2 regions of the Kribbella sp. NPDC006257 genome follow, and region 2 is predicted to be linked to the other one. Evidence: riboswitches for the same ligand, from Rfam matches in the RefSeq annotation. Region 2 holds a riboswitch; the other holds the start of a gene.
The links. Region 2 has a riboswitch for S-adenosylmethionine ahead of ABZ004_RS27835 (aminotransferase class V-fold PLP-dependent enzyme). Riboswitches for the same ligand answer to the same signal wherever they lie in the genome.
Positions count from the first base shown of each region.

Region 1 (8,130 bases), on a different contig from region 2:
GCGCCGTGACCGCGTAGATGTCCTGACCTGTTGCGGACGCGCGCCGCTCGACGCCTCCCGCCCGGACCAGGACGTCGACAACAAAGGTCTGATCCGAGCGACCCGACGAGTCGACCGAAGGAGCCGGGGTATCCACCGAAGCCAGATCTCGCGCAGCCTCGACGCTCATATACGTCTGAACCTCGGCCACCTCCAGATGGCTCGGAACAGTCACCACATCCGCCATCGTGAACCCGGCGACCACCGCCCGCTTGCCCAACGGCTCCGGAAACGCCCAGTCCTCTTCGGACGGCTTCTCGTCGTGATACTCCAACTCGCCACCCGTGAACCGGACCCGCCGCCCACCGCGCCGATCGTGCGACACCTCGCCGGCAACCCGCGTACCCGGCGTCGGATGCCAACTGCTCAACCCGTACGCGACATGCACCTCGTCCGCCGCCGTCCAGTCACCCATCGCCGCAGTCACCAGCAGATCCCCGAGCCCGCCGTAGAACGCCATCGCCGGTACGACGGGAACGCGGGCCTCCCGAGCAGCCTCGAACGTCCCCACATTCGCTTCGATCTCAGCCGCCACGTCAAGATACGGAATCCCAGCCCGCACAGCCGCTTCGAGCACCGGCCCTGCCGTCACCGCGAACGGCCCAGCCGCATTGATCACCGCGACCGCCCCGGCGAGGGCCCGATCCAGCGAGTCCGGATCGTCGACCGTCGCCGGCCGCACCCAAAGCCCACCCCACATCTCCTTCAACCGCGCACCGTCACGGCCGGACACCACCGGGGTGATACCGCGCCGGAGCAACTCCTCGACGACGAACCGGCCCGTGTGACCGGTCGCACCGTAGACAACAACTGCTGAACCCTCGACTTCGCTCATGGGTCTACTCTGCCGGTCGGACCCGGCCAACCGTGATAGTCCGGAACGACACCATGCGTACACTTTCGGACATGCACACCTTGGCGCTCGCCACCGCCGGCCGGATCCTGCACTTCGAGCTCGGCGTCGCCTACGAAATCTTCGGCAATCCGCCCATCGGCTCCGAGAACAGCTGGTACGACGTATCGCTCTGCGGCCCCGGTCCGATTCAGGTCGGACCCTTCCAACTCGAGCCCGACCACGGCCTCGATCACCTGGTCAACGCCGACACCGTGATCGTCCCGGCGTACGTCGATGTCGACGACCCGTTGCCGGTCGAGCTCGTCGAGGCCGTGCGTACGGCGTACGAGGCAGGTGCCCGGATCGCGTCCCTGTGCACCGGCGCTTTCGTCCTCGGCGCGGCCGGCCTCCTCGACGGGCGCCGGGCGACCACCCACTGGGCCCACACCGACGAGCTGAGCGCCCGCCACCCCGACGCTCTAGTAGACCCGGACGTCCTCTACACAGACAACGGTCGCGTCCTCACCGCAGCAGGCAAAGCAGCAGCGGTCGACCTCTGCCTGCACCTGGTCAACCTCGACCACGGTGCAGCCATCGCGAACACGGTCGCCCGGCGCCTCGTAGTACCGCCACACCGTGACGGCGGCCAGGCGCAGTTCGTCACGACACCCATCCAGGTATCGGGCGACCATCAGCTGTCCCGCCTGCTTGCCTGGACTCAAGAACGCCTTGACCAGCCGCTGACAGTCACCGACCTGGCAAAGCAGGCAAGCACTAGTCCCCGGCACCTCGGTCGCCAGTTCAAGGCAGTTACCGGACAGGCACCGTTGCAGTGGCTCCTGACCCAGCGCGTACGCCGGGCACAGGAACTCCTGGAATCCACCGACGAGAGCGTCGAGGCAGTCGCCACCGCTACCGGCATGGGCACCGCCACGACGCTCCGGCGTCAGTTCAAGCGCATCGTCGGCGTCCCACCGGACACCTACCGCCGCTCGTTCAAGAGCTGATCAGCAGCCACCGGCGACGGCCGGGATGATCGAGACCTGCCCGCCGTCCTTAATGCTTGTCTGCAGACCTTCGGAGAAGCGCACGTCGTCGTTGTCTACGTAGATGTTGACGAACCGGCGCAGCTCGCCGGACTCGTCGAGCACCCGGCCCTTGATCCCCGGGTACGACGTGTCGAGCGACTCCAGCACCTCGCTCAGCGTCGATCCTTCGACGGACACCTCGGAGGCGCCCTGGGTGTACGGCCGCAGGATGGTCGGGACGCGCACGCTCACACTCACTGCAGACCTGCCTTCACGAAGGCGTCGTAGGACGCGGGGATGGTCACCTTCGGGCCGACCCGGTCGGCCACGGCGTCGAGCGTCTTCAGCCCGTCGCCGGAGTTGATGATGACGGTCTCGGCGTCGGGGTCGAGCTGGCCGGTCTCGATCAGCTTCTTCAGCGTCGCGACCGTCACCCCGCCGGCCGTCTCGGTGAAGATGCCCTCGGTCCGGGCGAGCAACTGGATGCCCTCGATGACCTCTTCGTCGCTGACGTCCTCGATCACACCGCCGGTACGCCGGGCGACGTCGAGCACGTACGGTCCGTCGGCCGGGTTCCCGATCGCCAGCGACTTCGCGATGGTGTCCGGCTTGACCGGCTTCACCACGTCGTGGCCGTCGCGGAACGCCTGCGCGACCGGTGAGCACCCGGTCGCCTGCGCGCCGTAGATCTTGTAGTCGGTGGCGTCGACCAGGCCGAGCTTGCCGAGTTCGGTGAAGCCCTTGTCGATCTTGGTCAGCTGCGAACCGGACGCGACCGGGATCACCACCTGCTGCGGGATCCGCCAGCCGAGCTGCTCGGCGATCTCGAAGGCGAGTGTCTTGGAACCCTCGGAGTAGTACGGCCGGACGTTGACGTTCACGAACGCCCAGCCTTCCTCCTCACCGGCGATCTCGGAGGCGAGCTTGTTCACGTCGTCGTAGTTGCCCTCGACGGCGACCAGCGTTCCGCCGTACACGGCCGTGGTGATGATCTTGGGGCGCTCGAGGTCCTGCGGGATGAACACGACCGAGCGGATGCCGGCCCGGGCGGCCGCGGCGGCGACAGCGTTGGCCAGGTTGCCGGTGGACGGGCAGGCGAAGACCTTCATGCCGAGTTCGCGGGTGGCGCTCAGAGCGGACGCGACGACCCGGTCCTTGAAGGAGTGGGTCGGGTTGCCCGAGTCGTCCTTCACCCAGAGCTTGCGCAGGCCGAGCTCGCGGGCGAGGTTGCCGGCGTCGATCAGCCGGGTGTAGCCGGGTTCGGTGTTCGGGAAACTGGCCACGTCGACGGGGACGGGCAGCAGCGGCTGGTAGCGCCAGATGTTCTTGGGGCCGGCCTCGATCTGTTCGCGGGTGATGGTCGGGAACTCGTACCCGACCTCCAGCGGACCGAAGCACTCCATACAGGCGTAGAACGGGCCGAGTTCTGATTTCGCGCCACAAGCGCGACAGCTCAGATGCGTTCCGTTGCCGAAGGCACCTTCACGGATGGTGTGCGGAGCGGTGGCGGTGCTCTGGCTCATGGAGGTTCCCTCCTCATCTTCCCCGGACCGGATCTCGGCGCGGGACGGATTTGGCACCGGTCCGCCGCGAGCGCCCTCGGATCGAGGCCGTCAACGGGGAGGGTTGCCGGGACTTCAACGGGCCGTTTCCCTCAGTCCCTCTGGATGAGCACCACCGAGGTTACCCAATCGGGTCCACATTGTGTCCTCCAATACCACCATCCGAGACACCAGATCTCACCGCAATACGAGGCGCGGGTTCAGCGGAGGCGGTGGGTTGCGCCGGGGGTGTGGGTGGGGAGGGACTTGCGGGGGCCGTAGCGAGGGTGGCCGATGCCGGCGAGCTCCAACAGCGCCTGGACGCGGAAGCGGTGGCCGCGGTACGGCTCGATCAGTTCGGCCGTGCCTTCGTCGTCGAGCTCCTCGCCGGTCAGCGCGTAGGACACGTTCCGCGAGACGTGATAGTCCGCAAACGAGAACGCGTCCGCATCCCCATGCGCCCGCTGCCGCACCTCAGCCGCCGTCCACACCCCAACCCCAGGAAGCGAGCGAAGCCTGCGCTCGATCTCCACGCCATCACTCAACTCCAGCGTCCGCTCCAACGCAGCAGCCCGCGTCGCGGCCGTGATCACCACCCGCGACCGGCGCCCCTCGACCCCCGCCCGCAACCACTGCCAGGACGGAATCAACCGCCACTCCTCCGGCGACGGCGGCACCATCATCTTCCGCCCGTCCGGCGACCCCGGCCCCGGCGCCGGTTCGCCGTACTCGCGCAGCAGCATCCGCCACCCCGCGAACGCTTCCTTCCCCGTCACCACCTGCTCGATGCCCGCCGCAGCCATCGCCTCGAACACCGCCCGCGTCCGCGGCACCCGAAAGTGCTCGAACCGACGAGCCGCGTCCACCAGCGCCCGATGTTCCGGCAACGGCTCGAACCCGTCCCAGCTGTCCGCATCCCCCAGCAGTTCCGGTACGCCGTCCAGCGCCCACTTCGCCCCCGGCCCCCAGGCCTCGGCCTCTACCTCGCCCGCCCCCGAGTACGGCGTCAACCGCAACAGCACCGGCCCGTCCGGCGTCCTCGTCGCCCGCCAGACACTCCGCCCGTCATACACGTACGCCGGATCCCCCGGCCCCTTCCGCAACCCCCCGATCACCGCATGCGGATCCACCACCCGCCCAGGCCGCCACCACCGCACCACCGAACTCACCCCGCAAGTCTTACCTACCCCGCCGACAGAACCACATACTGAGTCATGGCGATGTCGGGGTGGCAGGGTCTGAAGTTGGTGGTGAACACGATCAACCTGTCCACGCCGGCCGGAGTGCTGGTCGGGGTGATCGGGCGGGCGCGCTTCAGCCGTGGTCCGCGTGGGTTGTTCTACGCGACCGGCTATCGGCTGAACTTCCCGGTGGCGAGCGCGTTCACGATCGGGAACCTGATCCTGACCAAGCACGATCGCGCGTACTTCGACGAGCGCCCGATCCTGGTCCAGCACGAGGAGCGGCACTCCTGGCAGTACTTCTGCCTGATCGGTCTGCCGATGCTCCCGCTCTACCTGCTCGCGGCCGGCTGGTCCTTCCTCCGCACCGGCTGCCCGGCGTCCCGCAACATCTTCGAGCGACTAGCGAACCTCAAAGACGGCAACTACACCGAGCGTCCACTGCAGCCGCTCGGCAAGACGCTCTCGCAGGCGTTCAGCGGGTTGCGATCGCGTCCGCGAGGGCAGTGAGGACGGTAACCACTCCCGCCGGGTCATCCACGACGATGTCAGCGGCCTCTACAAGCGCAGTAGCTCCTGAGGAACGCGCAGCAACCAGTACTGCGTGCAGTCCTTCGCCACGAAGAGCCTGCAGAGCTTGAAACGCTGCCAGGTCGCCCAGATCGTCTCCGGCATACAGAACCGAGTGAGCACCGGTGCTCTCGACCAGGCGGCGCAGTGCGACACCCTTGTCGATACCAGGCGGCCGTAGCTCCAGCACCAGGTTGCCCGGCTCCAACCGAAGCCCGACCTCCTCGGCAAGCTCCGACAACGGCGTACGCAATGTCTCTAGTGCACCCGAAGGATCAGCTAGCCGGCGGGTGTGGACAGCTAGTGAGCTGTCCTTGTCCTCCACATACGCATCCGGCAGCCCAGCATCACGCAGTACGCCGGGAAGCCGGTCGCGCGCGACAGCGACCCCTTCTGGCACGGGCTCGCTGGTGATCGCCCCGGTAGACGCCTCCCAGCGCTCCAGCCCGTAGTGCCCCAGTACTACGAGGCGCCCGAGTCCCGCGTGCCCACTGACGCCAGACAACTCTGTTGCCACGAGCGCAGGCCGGCCAGTGACGATCGCTACCTGACCCACTGAGCTAGCGAGCCGCGCCAATGCGTCCAGAGCTCCATCGGCCGCCCGGGACATCGACGGGTCCTCCACCAACGGCGAGAGGGTGCCGTCGAAATCCGAGGCGATCACTGCCCCGGCCGGATCCTTGACGATCGCCTCCCAGCCCTCCCGCCCGGCCGGTGTCGCCAGAACGGGAGTGCTCATCCGGCGTAGTCCGTCGTCAGGATGACGGTCAGCCTGTCCTTCTTCATGTTGTCGAGCGCGTCCTTGATCCGGCCCACGCCGATGTCCTTGGCGAGCTGGCCGGCCTCGGCCTGCATCCCGGCAGGGAAGTAGACGGTGGAGGTGACGATCTTGCCGTGCCAGTTGTCCCGGCCGGCCACGGTCCAGCCCGCCTGCCGGGCCCGGTTCGCCACGTCTTCGGCGAGGCCCTTGCGAGCGGTGTTGTTGTATACCTCGACCGCAGGCCGCTCGGACGGCGGGATGGTCGGCACGTCGGTCGGCCCGGAGCTGGGCACGTCGGTCGGCCCAGCGGTCGGCGCGGAAGTCGGAGCAGAGGTCGGCACGTCGGTCGGCGCAGAGGTCGGAGCAGAGGTCGGCGCGGAAGTTGGCGCGGACGTAGGCGCCGACGACGGCGGATCAGCCGGCTTCGGCGTGCTCGACGTTTTCGGCGTGGAGGCGGCCGGCGTGGAGTCGGCCGCGGAGCTGTTCCCCCTGGTCCCGAACAGCACCAGCAGGCCACCGACGATGGCCACGACGGCGAGCACGGCAACGAGAGACGAAAGGACCTGGCCCTTGTCGTCCTTGACGCGGCGGGTCAATTCAGACCTCGATACCCAGCCGTCGGGCGGATCGGGCGCGTTGGCGGGCGGCGCGCAACCGGCGCAGCCGCTTCACCAGCAGCGGGTCGTGCGCGAGTGCCTCGGGCCGGTCGATCAGCGCGTTCAGCACCTGGTAGTAACGGGTCGCCGACATCTGGAACTGGTCCCGGATCGCCTGCTCCTTGGCCCCGGCGTACTTCCACCAGTGCCGCTCGAAGCCCAGGATCGCCCCGTCCCGGTCGGACAACCCAGAGACGGCCGGCTGGGCTGCTTCGGCGGCGGAGCCGGAAGAGCTGGCGTTGGCGCTGTCCATCTGCTGGTGTCTCCGTTGCGGTCGGTGATCGTCCGTCCGCGCTCCACTGTACGGGGGAACAACAGTCATGTCATTCACCCTCCGCCTGGTGGCGGCGACATGTCGGGCGGACGGTCGGGCGTGCTCAACTCTGGCAGGATCGTCGGTGTGAGCTCAACTCGACAGGGCCCCGGCGACGTGTCGCCCGGCCCGCGACCCGCCCTCGCGACGGTCGAAGAGCTGCAGGCGCGGCAGGCCGAGCTGGACCCGCTGATCAACGCCGTCTGCACGCCCAACCGCGCAGCCCTGACCGAGGCCGCCCGACTGGACACGGAGCGTGAGGACGGCCGGGTCCGTGGACCGCTGCACGGGATGGCGGTGCTGGTGAAGGACAACATCGACACCGCCGACCTGCCGACCACCGCCGGTTCGCTCGCGCTCGCCGACCAGCCACCCCCGCCGTACGACGCCCCGCTGGTCCGCCGGTTGCGCGAGGCCGGCTGCATCATCCTCGGCAAGACCAACCTGAGCGAGTGGGCCAACTTCCGCGGCTCCTCCTCGTCGTCCGGCTGGAGCGGGTACGGCGGGCTGACCCGCAACCCGTATGCGCTCAACCGGTCCCCGGGCGGCTCGTCCAGCGGCTCCGGCGCGGCGGTCGCGGCCGGCCTCGCGGACCTGTCGATCGGCACCGAGACGAACGGGTCGATCGTCTGCCCGGCCGCGCTCAACGGCATCGTCGGACTGAAGCCCACGGTCGGCCTGATCCCGCAGCAGGGGATCATCCCGCTCTCGCACTCGCAGGACACGGCCGGTCCGATGACCCGGACGGTTCGCCAGGCCGCCGCGCTCCTCACGGTGCTCGCCGGCACCGGCGACTACGAGCAGCATTGCCTCGGCGACGACCTCACCGGCGTACGGATCGGCGTACCGCGAGGTCCGTTGTGGGGGTATTCGCTCGGCCTCGACCGGGTCACCGAGGAGGCGCTGACCCTGTTGTCGGCGTCCGGGGCGACCATCGTCGACGGGCTCTCGCTGCCGACCCCGGGCAGCGAGGAGGACCAGGTCGCGATCCTGTTCCACGAGATGAAGGTCGACCTCGCGGCGTACCTCGCCACCCGTCACCCGGGCGGCCCGCGGACCCTCGCGGACGTGATCGCGTTCAACAAAGCGCACGCCGACGTGGAACTCCGGTACTTCGGGCAGGAACTGTTCGAACGCTCCGAGCAGACCGACGGCCTGGACTCACCGGTCTACGTCGCCGCCCGGCTGTCCGCGCTGCGAGCCGGCC
Region 1 covers NZ_JBEXSJ010000029.1:95,515-103,644, reverse strand. The annotation lists gene ABZ004_RS29490 (saccharopine dehydrogenase NADP-binding domain-containing protein) at 1-874, opposite strand, end outside; gene ABZ004_RS29485 (helix-turn-helix domain-containing protein) at 946-1,881, shown strand; gene ABZ004_RS29480 (MoaD/ThiS family protein) at 1,882-2,160, opposite strand; gene thrC (threonine synthase) at 2,157-3,425, opposite strand; SAM riboswitch class I at 3,436-3,576, opposite strand; gene ABZ004_RS29470 (DNA-3-methyladenine glycosylase 2 family protein) at 3,665-4,612, opposite strand; gene ABZ004_RS29465 (hypothetical protein) at 4,658-5,134, shown strand; gene otsB (trehalose-phosphatase) at 5,100-5,933, opposite strand; gene ABZ004_RS29455 (LytR C-terminal domain-containing protein) at 5,930-6,550, opposite strand; gene ABZ004_RS29450 (DUF3263 domain-containing protein) at 6,552-6,863, opposite strand; gene ABZ004_RS29445 (amidase) at 7,011-8,130, shown strand, end outside.
Region 1: linked by a shared signal. The riboswitch ahead of thrC (threonine synthase) and the one ahead of ABZ004_RS27835 (aminotransferase class V-fold PLP-dependent enzyme) in region 2 are both predicted to bind S-adenosylmethionine.

Region 2 (8,130 bases):
AGCACAGGTGTCCTCAACGTTGGGCGGGGAGGTTACTTGGATTTTTGGATTGTGCCGGTGGGGGTTATCAGGAAGCGCTTGAATTTCAGGGTGGCTGGTTTGTCGTTGATTTTGAGGGTGATGTTGGTGAGGGAGCCGAGGGTGACGCGGATTGAGCCTGGGTAGATGACCGTCTGGGACGAGCCGGGGCCTAGGAGGCCCTGGAAGAGTTTGAGGCCGTGGTAGTCCCGGAGGGTGACGTAGGCGCCGTCCTTGCTGCCGGTCAGCGTCACCTTGAGCTTCGTGGCAGCCGGTTTGACGGGTTTCACCGGTGGTTTCGTGGTCGTCTTGGCAACGGTCGGCTTGATCGACGGCGTCACGGCGACGGTCGGCGTGGACTTGGAGGCGTTGGCCTCGATGTCGCTCGGCAGCGTGAAGAGCCGGATCATCCCCCAGCCCATCAGGCAGACCAGGATTGCGCCGACGACGAGCGTCCAGCGTGGCCTGGCCGGGTGCAACGCGGGGCTCTTCTGGTTCAGTCGCTCCTCGCGGCGGCCGGTGTCGACCGCCGGGTGCGTCTCGTCGTACTTCGCCAGCAGCGCGTCCGGATCGGCCTTGACCACGCGCGCGATCGACCGGATGTGGCCGCGGGCATAGAAGTTCCCGCCACAACGGGAGAAGTCGTCGGCCTCCATGGCCGTGAGGAGGCCGCTTCTGATCCTGGTCGCGGCGCTCAACTGCTCGATCGTCATGCCGGCCCGTTCGCGGGCCGCCGTGAGCTCGCTACCGATACTCACGTGCTCACCGCCTCTCCACCGTGCGCAGATCCTTCGGTCCCGTCGACTTCACTAGTCAACGGTCGCGGGCCGACGGGGTCACGCAAGGCTCAGAGTTCTCGCCTGATCAGAGTTGTTCCCTGACCGGACACCTTGCGTCCGCGAGCATGTGCAGCGCCTGCACCACTTCCCCGTTCGACGGCCGCGCCGTCAACCCGAACGGTACCGCGAGCGACGTCCCGGTCAGTCGACGGTTGGCATCGGTCACCTTGCGAGTTGCCGACGACATCGCGCCGAGCACCGGTCCGGGGTCGAGCAGGTGCACCGCGATCCGGCCGTCGTCGAGCGGGTGCCGGCGCCGCAGTACGGTCACTTCTTCGATCTCTTCCCAGCGGGTGCCGATCCACTCGTCGCGGATCCGCAGCCGGATGCCGACCCGGTCGGCGACGAGCATGTCCCCGACCGTCATCGCCCGGGCGCAGATCACGGCCAGCGCGGCGAAGGCGGCGGCCGCAAGCCAGCGCAGTACGCCGGTGGCACTGGTCGAGGCAGAGGCGGCGAAGCCGATCGCGACCAGCGCCGCGCCGGCCGCCAGTCCGCCGTGCACCTTCTGCGACGCACGGATCGTGAACTCCTGGGTCACTGCGTCCAGATCACCGGGCTGAGCCTGGACGGCCGCCGCATGGGGCATCGTGGAAGAGGCGGTCACGGGTCACTCTCCTCGCAGGGTGGCGATGAAGTCCTCCAGGTCGTCCGGTTTCACCAGGACGTCGCGCGCCTTCGAACCCTCGCTCGGCCCGACCACACCCCGGCTCTCCAGGATGTCCATCAGCCGGCCCGCCTTGGCGAAACCGACCCGGAGCTTACGCTGCAGCATCGACGTCGAGCCGAACTGCGTGGAAACGATCAGTTCGGCCGCCTGGACCACCAGGTCCATGTCGTCGCCGATCTCGTCGTCCAGGTCCTTGGAAGGACCGGCGACGGCGGCGACGTCTTCGCGGTACGTCGGCTGCAACTGCTCCTTGCAGTGCTCGACGACCGCCCGGATCTCGTTCTCGGTGACCCAGGAACCCTGGATCCGCATCGGCTTGCTGGCGCCCATCGGCAGGAACAGCCCGTCACCCTGACCGACCAGCTTCTCCGCTCCCGGCTGGTCCAGGATGACCCGGCTGTCGGCCAGCGACGAGGTCGCGAAGGCGAGCCGGGACGGCACGTTCGCCTTGATCAGACCGGTCACGACGTCAACCGAAGGCCGCTGGGTGGCCAGCACCAGGTGGATACCGGCGGCCCGGGCGAGCTGGGTGATCCGGACGATCGAGTCCTCGACGTCGCGCGGGGCGACCATCATCAGGTCGGCGAGCTCGTCGACGATCACCAGGAGATACGGGTACGGCGTGAGCACGCGCTCGCTGCCCGGCGGCGGCTTCACCTTGCCGCTGCGGACCGCCTTGTTGAAGTCGTCGACATGGCGGAATCCGAAGGCCGCCAGGTCGTCGTACCGCATGTCCATCTCGCGGACGACCCACTGCAGCGCCTCGGCCGCCTTCTTGGCGCTGGTGATGATCGGCGTGATCAGGTGCGGGATGCCCTCGTAGTTGTTCAGCTCGACCCGCTTGGGGTCGACCAGCACCATCCGGACCTCGTCCGGCGTGGAGCGCATCAGCACCGAGGTGATCAGCGAGTTCACGAACGACGACTTACCCGAACCGGTGGCGCCGGCCACCAGCAGGTGCGGCATCTTCGCCATGTTGGCGACCACGAAGCCGCCCTCGACGTCCTTGCCGAGCCCGGCGATCATCGGGTGGTGGTCGTTGCGCGCGGTGGCGGACCGGATCACGTCGCCGAGGCTGACGATCTCCTTGTCGGTGTTCGGGATCTCGATACCGATCGCGGACTTGCCCGGGATCGGCGAGAGGATCCGCACATCGGCGCTGGCCACGGCGTACGCGATGTTCTTGCTGAGCGCGGTGACCTTCTCGACCTTGACCGCGGAGCCGAGTTCGACCTCGTACCGGGTGACCGTCGGGCCACGGGTGTAGCCGGTCACCTGGGCGTCGATGCCGAACTGGTCGAACACCTCGGTCAGCCGGTCCACGACGGCGTCGGAGGCCTTGGTCCGCGCCTTGTGCACCGAACCAGGCTTCAGGATCTGGCCGTCAGGAAGCGTGTAAGTGATGTCGCCGGACAGGCTCAACTGCTCGACGCGCTGTGGCAGCGGCGTGTGCGGCGGCGGCTCGGGAGCCGACTCGGACTGGGCGGCAGCGGCAGGCTTCATCGCGGCAGCAACAGCCCCGTACGCCGGTGGTGCCTCGACTCCGGCATTGCCGTCGACGTCGTACGGCTCCTCCTCGGCGGCCTTCTTGCGACTCCGCTTGGAGATCTCGCGGCCCTCGAGCACCGGCGAGTCATAAGGCTTGACGGTCGGTTCACCGTCGTCGTCCAGTGCAGCGTTCGCCCGGCGCTCCTTGCGACTGAGCCGCACGGTGTCATCCGCTGCTGCGGTGACGGAGGGAGCGTCGGCGGGGAGCTCAGTACGACCGAGCAGTACGTCGAACGCGGCCCGGACACGCAGCGGGATCGCGTAGATCGGCGTACCGGTGACTACCAGCGCGCCGAAGATCGAGAGCAGCACCAGGAGAGGGGCTGCGACGTACTGCGTGAGTAGGTCGGACAAGAGCGACGACACGACGTACCCGATCGCTCCGCCGGCCTCCTTCAGGCTGCCGGAATCGGGGTTGCCCGGGCGCGGGATGCCGTTGGCGATGTGCACCAGGCCGAGCACGCCGAGCGAGATCGCCGTCCAGCCGATCACCTGGCGTCCGGCCGGGCCGTTGCGGTCCGGGTGACGCAGGGTGCGGAGGGCGATGAACAGGAGCATCAGGGGAACGGCCCAGCCGAGCATGCCGACGCTGCCGCCGACCACGGTCCGTGCGGCGTTGCCGACCGCGCCGGGCAGCTGCCACCAAATCGCGGCGGCCACGACGACGGACAGGCCGATCAGGGTGAGGCCGGCACCGTCGCGACGGTGTGCCGGGTCGAGGTCGCGCGCGCCGTGGCCGACACCGCGGACCATGCTGCCGATCAGATGCGCGATGCCGATCCAGCACTTCACGAAGCCGCGGCCGAGGTAGATCATCGCGGCCGCGAACGGACCCGCGCCAGTGGATTGGGACGCGCTGGGACGCGCAGTGGTGCTGCCACTGCGCTTCTTCGCGCTCTGCCCACGCTTCTGGGCGCCTGACGGACGGGAGCGTCCACCAGCTGCCGACCGGCCCGTTGCGGGGCTGTTGGCTGCCGACTTCCGCGCCCGCGCCGGGGAAGACGTGCGGGTCGCCATATCTAGCAGGCTACCCCGACAACCACTCGAGTCCCACGTGTCACACGCCGATCACACTCCCCCATCCGTCACGTCACGGGTCAGGGACGGGCAGGTCAGGGACCGGCAGGTCAGGCGCCGGTGGTGCCGTCCAGTTGTTCGCGGACCAGGTCGGCGTGGCCGCAGTGCCGGGCGTATTCGCCGATCAGGTGGATGTAGATCATCCGGAGCGAGGACACGTTGGCACTGAAAGTGAACTGCTCGTCCAGAGAACGCCCGGCGGCGGCCTTGTCCGAGAGGGCCCATTCGTCGATCAGGCCCTCGTACTCCGCCTGGGCCCGGGACGCGTCGATCAGCTCGAAGTCCGCGTCCTTGCCCAGCTCCGGCGCGAAGACGGGCTCGGCAGGAGCGTCACCGGCGAAGTGGATCCGGAACCAGATCCGCTCGACCTTGGTGAGATGCCGGATCAGCCCCAGCAGCGAGAGGTTCGACGGCGGCGAAGGCCGCTCGGCCAGCTGCTCCGCGGTGAGCCCGGCGCACTTGTGCAGCAACGTCGTCCGGTAGAAGTCCAGATAGCCGGCCAGCAGCTCGCGTTCGGGAGCGATCAGTGAGCCTTCGGGGCGGGTGACTTCGGGTGCGGTCCAGGTCATCCCCAGATCCTCTCCTACCCGCACCCCCACCTCGGACACCGGTGAGGCTCACAGGCGGAGGCACCGAGGTATATCTCACGCCTTGTCACTGAATCTCGCACAGTGAGATAGCTGCTGGCGCATTCGTCATCGCGTTGGTTACCGTCTTCGGCAGGTCATGAGTGTCAGCGTCAAGCCCCGGCTCGCTGGCCGGCAACCCTCCTCCGCGGTGGGGTGCCCCGGGTGAGGACCCGGCCGTTCGGATACCCCGATCGGCAAGTGCGGACTTCCCGGGAGCAGAACATGTCGATCCTCTCCATCCTCGAGCCGGCCAACAGCACCGCCGCGCGGCCGGCCACCGTCCGGCTCAGCAACGGCAGCATCCCCGCCACCGTCGGCTCGGACCTGCTGGTCCCGCTGGCCGACGGTCGCGTGACGGACTACGCCAACTTCGACCACGGCGCGAGCGCCCCGTGTCTGGAGTCGGTGCGCGCCGCGGTCGAGGCGGCCCTGCCGTCGTACGCCTCCGTGCACCGCGGCAACGGGTACGCCTCCCGCATCACTACCCAGTGGTACGAGCGGGCCCGCGCCGAGGTGCACGGCTTCGTCGGCGCCCGCGAGGACGACCAGGTCATCTTCACCCGGCAGACCACTGACGCCCTCAATCTGCTGGCCCGCGCCGTCCCGGCCGACGCGACCGTGATCGTCTTCGAGTCCGAGCACCACGCGGCCCTCCTCCCCTGGCCGGCCGAGCGCACCGTCCGTCTCGCGGCACCGAGCTCGGCGAACCAGGCAGTCACCGCGGTCGCCGACGCACTCCGCATCGCCCCCGAGGGACCGCGGCTGGTCGTCGTCACCGGCGCCTCCAACGTCACCGGCGAGATCTTCCCGATCGCCGAGATCACCAAGGTCGCCAAGGCGCACGGCGCCCGGGTCTGCCTCGACGCGGCTCAGCTCGCCCCGCACCGCGTGGTGGACATTGAGGAGCTGAACGTCGACTGGGTCGCCCTGTCCGGCCACAAGCTCTACGCCCCGTACGGCGCGGGCGCCCTGATCGGCCGCGCCGACTGGCTCAACGCGGCCGACCCCTACCTGTACGGCGGCGGCGCGACGGCATCAGTAGCCGGCACCGAAACCGTCTGGAACCAGGGACCGTCCAGGCACGAAGGCGGTTCCCCGAACGTCATCGGCGCCATCGCCTTGGCAGCAGCGTGTGCAGCAATCACCAAGCACCGTGAGGCGATCGAGCAGCACGAGCGGAGCCTGCTGGCGCGGCTCCGGACCGGTCTGGCCCAGCTGCCCGGCGTCACGACGTACTCGATCTTCGGTGCGGAAGCGGATCGCGTAGGCACGGTCTGCTTCACGGTCGACGGCATCAGCTCGACCCTGGTCTCCGCAGCTCTGGCAGCCGAGTACGGCATCGGCGTACGGGACGGCAAGTTCTGCGCACACCCGCTAGTCGGTCACCTGCTTGCCGACTCCGCCGAGCACGGTACTGCGGTGCGCGCGAGCCTCGGTCTCGCGACGACCCGCGAGCACGTCGACCGCCTGGTCAACGCGATCCGCACCATCTCCACCACCGGACTCAGCAGCACCTACGAAGAGACCGCCCACGGCTGCCAGCCCACGAACGACCCCCGCGACCTCGACGCCCCGCACATCTGGTGAATCGTCAGCCCGGCCCTCCGTGGCGCCTGGCTGTCATCCAGGTGGCGATCTGGCTACGCGAGCTGAAGCCGAGCTTGTCGAGGATATGGACGACGTGTGACTCAGCGGTACGCCGGCTGATCACCAGGCGCAAGGCGATCTCCTTGTTCGTCAGCCCTTCGGCTACCAGCTCGGCGACCTGATACTCGCGCTCACTCAGGGAACCAAGGCCCGGATCCGCCGTGACCGGTGGCCCGTCGGTGGTGACCGGCCCCACGGCATAGGAGATCGCCTGACCGAACTCGACGGCTGCAGCAACGCCACGGTCGAACGCAGTCCGGTAGCGGTCCGGACCGAGGGCATTAAGCGTGTTCCGCTCGCAGGTCTCGTGGGCATCGATCATCATCAGCGAGCCCAGCAAGGGCTGCCCGCCACCGAGCGGCCACAGTCTGCTCGCCACTCCCAGCAACCCGGCGGTCCTCTCGTACTGGCCCATCGCGGCGGTGGTCCAGCACAGCAGCTCCAGCCAGGTCACCGCGCCGAGTACGTCGTTGAACGTCTGGGCCAGCCGGATCCCCTCGGTCAGATCGGTGCTGGCCTGGCTGTACTCCCCGAGCACCCAGCGACTCAGGGCCGAGGCGAAAAGCAAAGCACTTCGTGCGTACTGCTCGCCGGTGACGTCACACAACTCCAGGCCACGCCGAGCAGTGGCCAGCCCGTCGCGCGGGCGCCCCTGCCAGATCTCCGCCTGGGCAATGGCCGAGTGGACCTGCAATGTGAAACTTCCGCCCGGCAGCCCAGCGAGGGCTTCCCGGAACAGCGGCAGCGACTTCTCTATGTCGCCAGTCAGGAAGTAATAGGAGCCCAGCAAGAACACCGTATGGGCAGCGAGGTCGTCGTCCCCAAAGTCGTGCGCTACCGCCTCTGCTTCCCTGGCGTACGAATAGATCATCGGTGCGTGGCCGAGCAGACTCAACGCGTACGCCGTGATGCCTAGCGTCTCACCACGATCCCTGCTTTGCTCCGGGTTCAGCTCCAGCGCGCGTTCGAGCCAGACTCTTCCCTCCGCCGTATGACCGCAGAACAGCCACAGGAAATGCAGTGCATTGACCAGCCGCAGCCCTGTCGCTTCCTCCCCCGCGGTGCTGAAGCAGAACTCGAGTGCGGCTCGCAGGTTCGCGTGCTCCGGCCGCGACTGCTCGTACGTCTCGATCTGTGCGACACCGCGTCGCCAGTCGCGGCTCCATCGCCCAGCCAACCGCAGGTAGTGATCCCGGTGCCGTACTGCGATCTCTCGGCCATCCAGCTTTGCCGACCCGTACTGGCGAATCGGCTCCAGCAGATGGAACCGCCCCGCCTCTGGGTCGGCCTGCACGATCGACATGTCCACCAACCGCGCCAGGAGCGGCAGTACGTCGAGCGAGTCCACCTTCTCCCCTGAGCACACCGCTTCGGCCGCCACCAGGTCGAAGCCGCCGACGAACACCGACAGCCGCGCCCACAGCAGTTGCTCCGGTTCGGAGCAGAGGTCGTAGCTCCAGTCCATCGTCGCCAGCAACGTCTGCTGTCGGGTCGGAGCCGTCGAGTTGCCTCGGGCAAGCAACCGGAATGAGTCCAGCCGCTGCAACAGGTCACTCACAGCAAGCACTCGCGTCCAAGCTGCAGCGAGCTCAACCGCCAGCGGAATCCCGTCGAGCCGGCGGCACACTTCGACCACGCCGGGCCAGTTCCGCTCATCGACCCGGAACCCGGGAGACACCGCAGCCGCTCGCTCTGCGAACAG
Region 2 covers NZ_JBEXSJ010000026.1:77,631-85,760, forward strand. The annotation lists gene ABZ004_RS27815 (RodZ domain-containing protein) at 33-776, opposite strand; gene ABZ004_RS27820 (hypothetical protein) at 883-1,464, opposite strand; gene ABZ004_RS27825 (DNA translocase FtsK 4TM domain-containing protein) at 1,468-4,092, opposite strand; gene ABZ004_RS27830 (DinB family protein) at 4,203-4,721, opposite strand; SAM riboswitch class IV at 4,875-4,988, shown strand; gene ABZ004_RS27835 (aminotransferase class V-fold PLP-dependent enzyme) at 5,004-6,368, shown strand; gene ABZ004_RS27840 (LuxR C-terminal-related transcriptional regulator) at 6,373-8,130, opposite strand, start outside.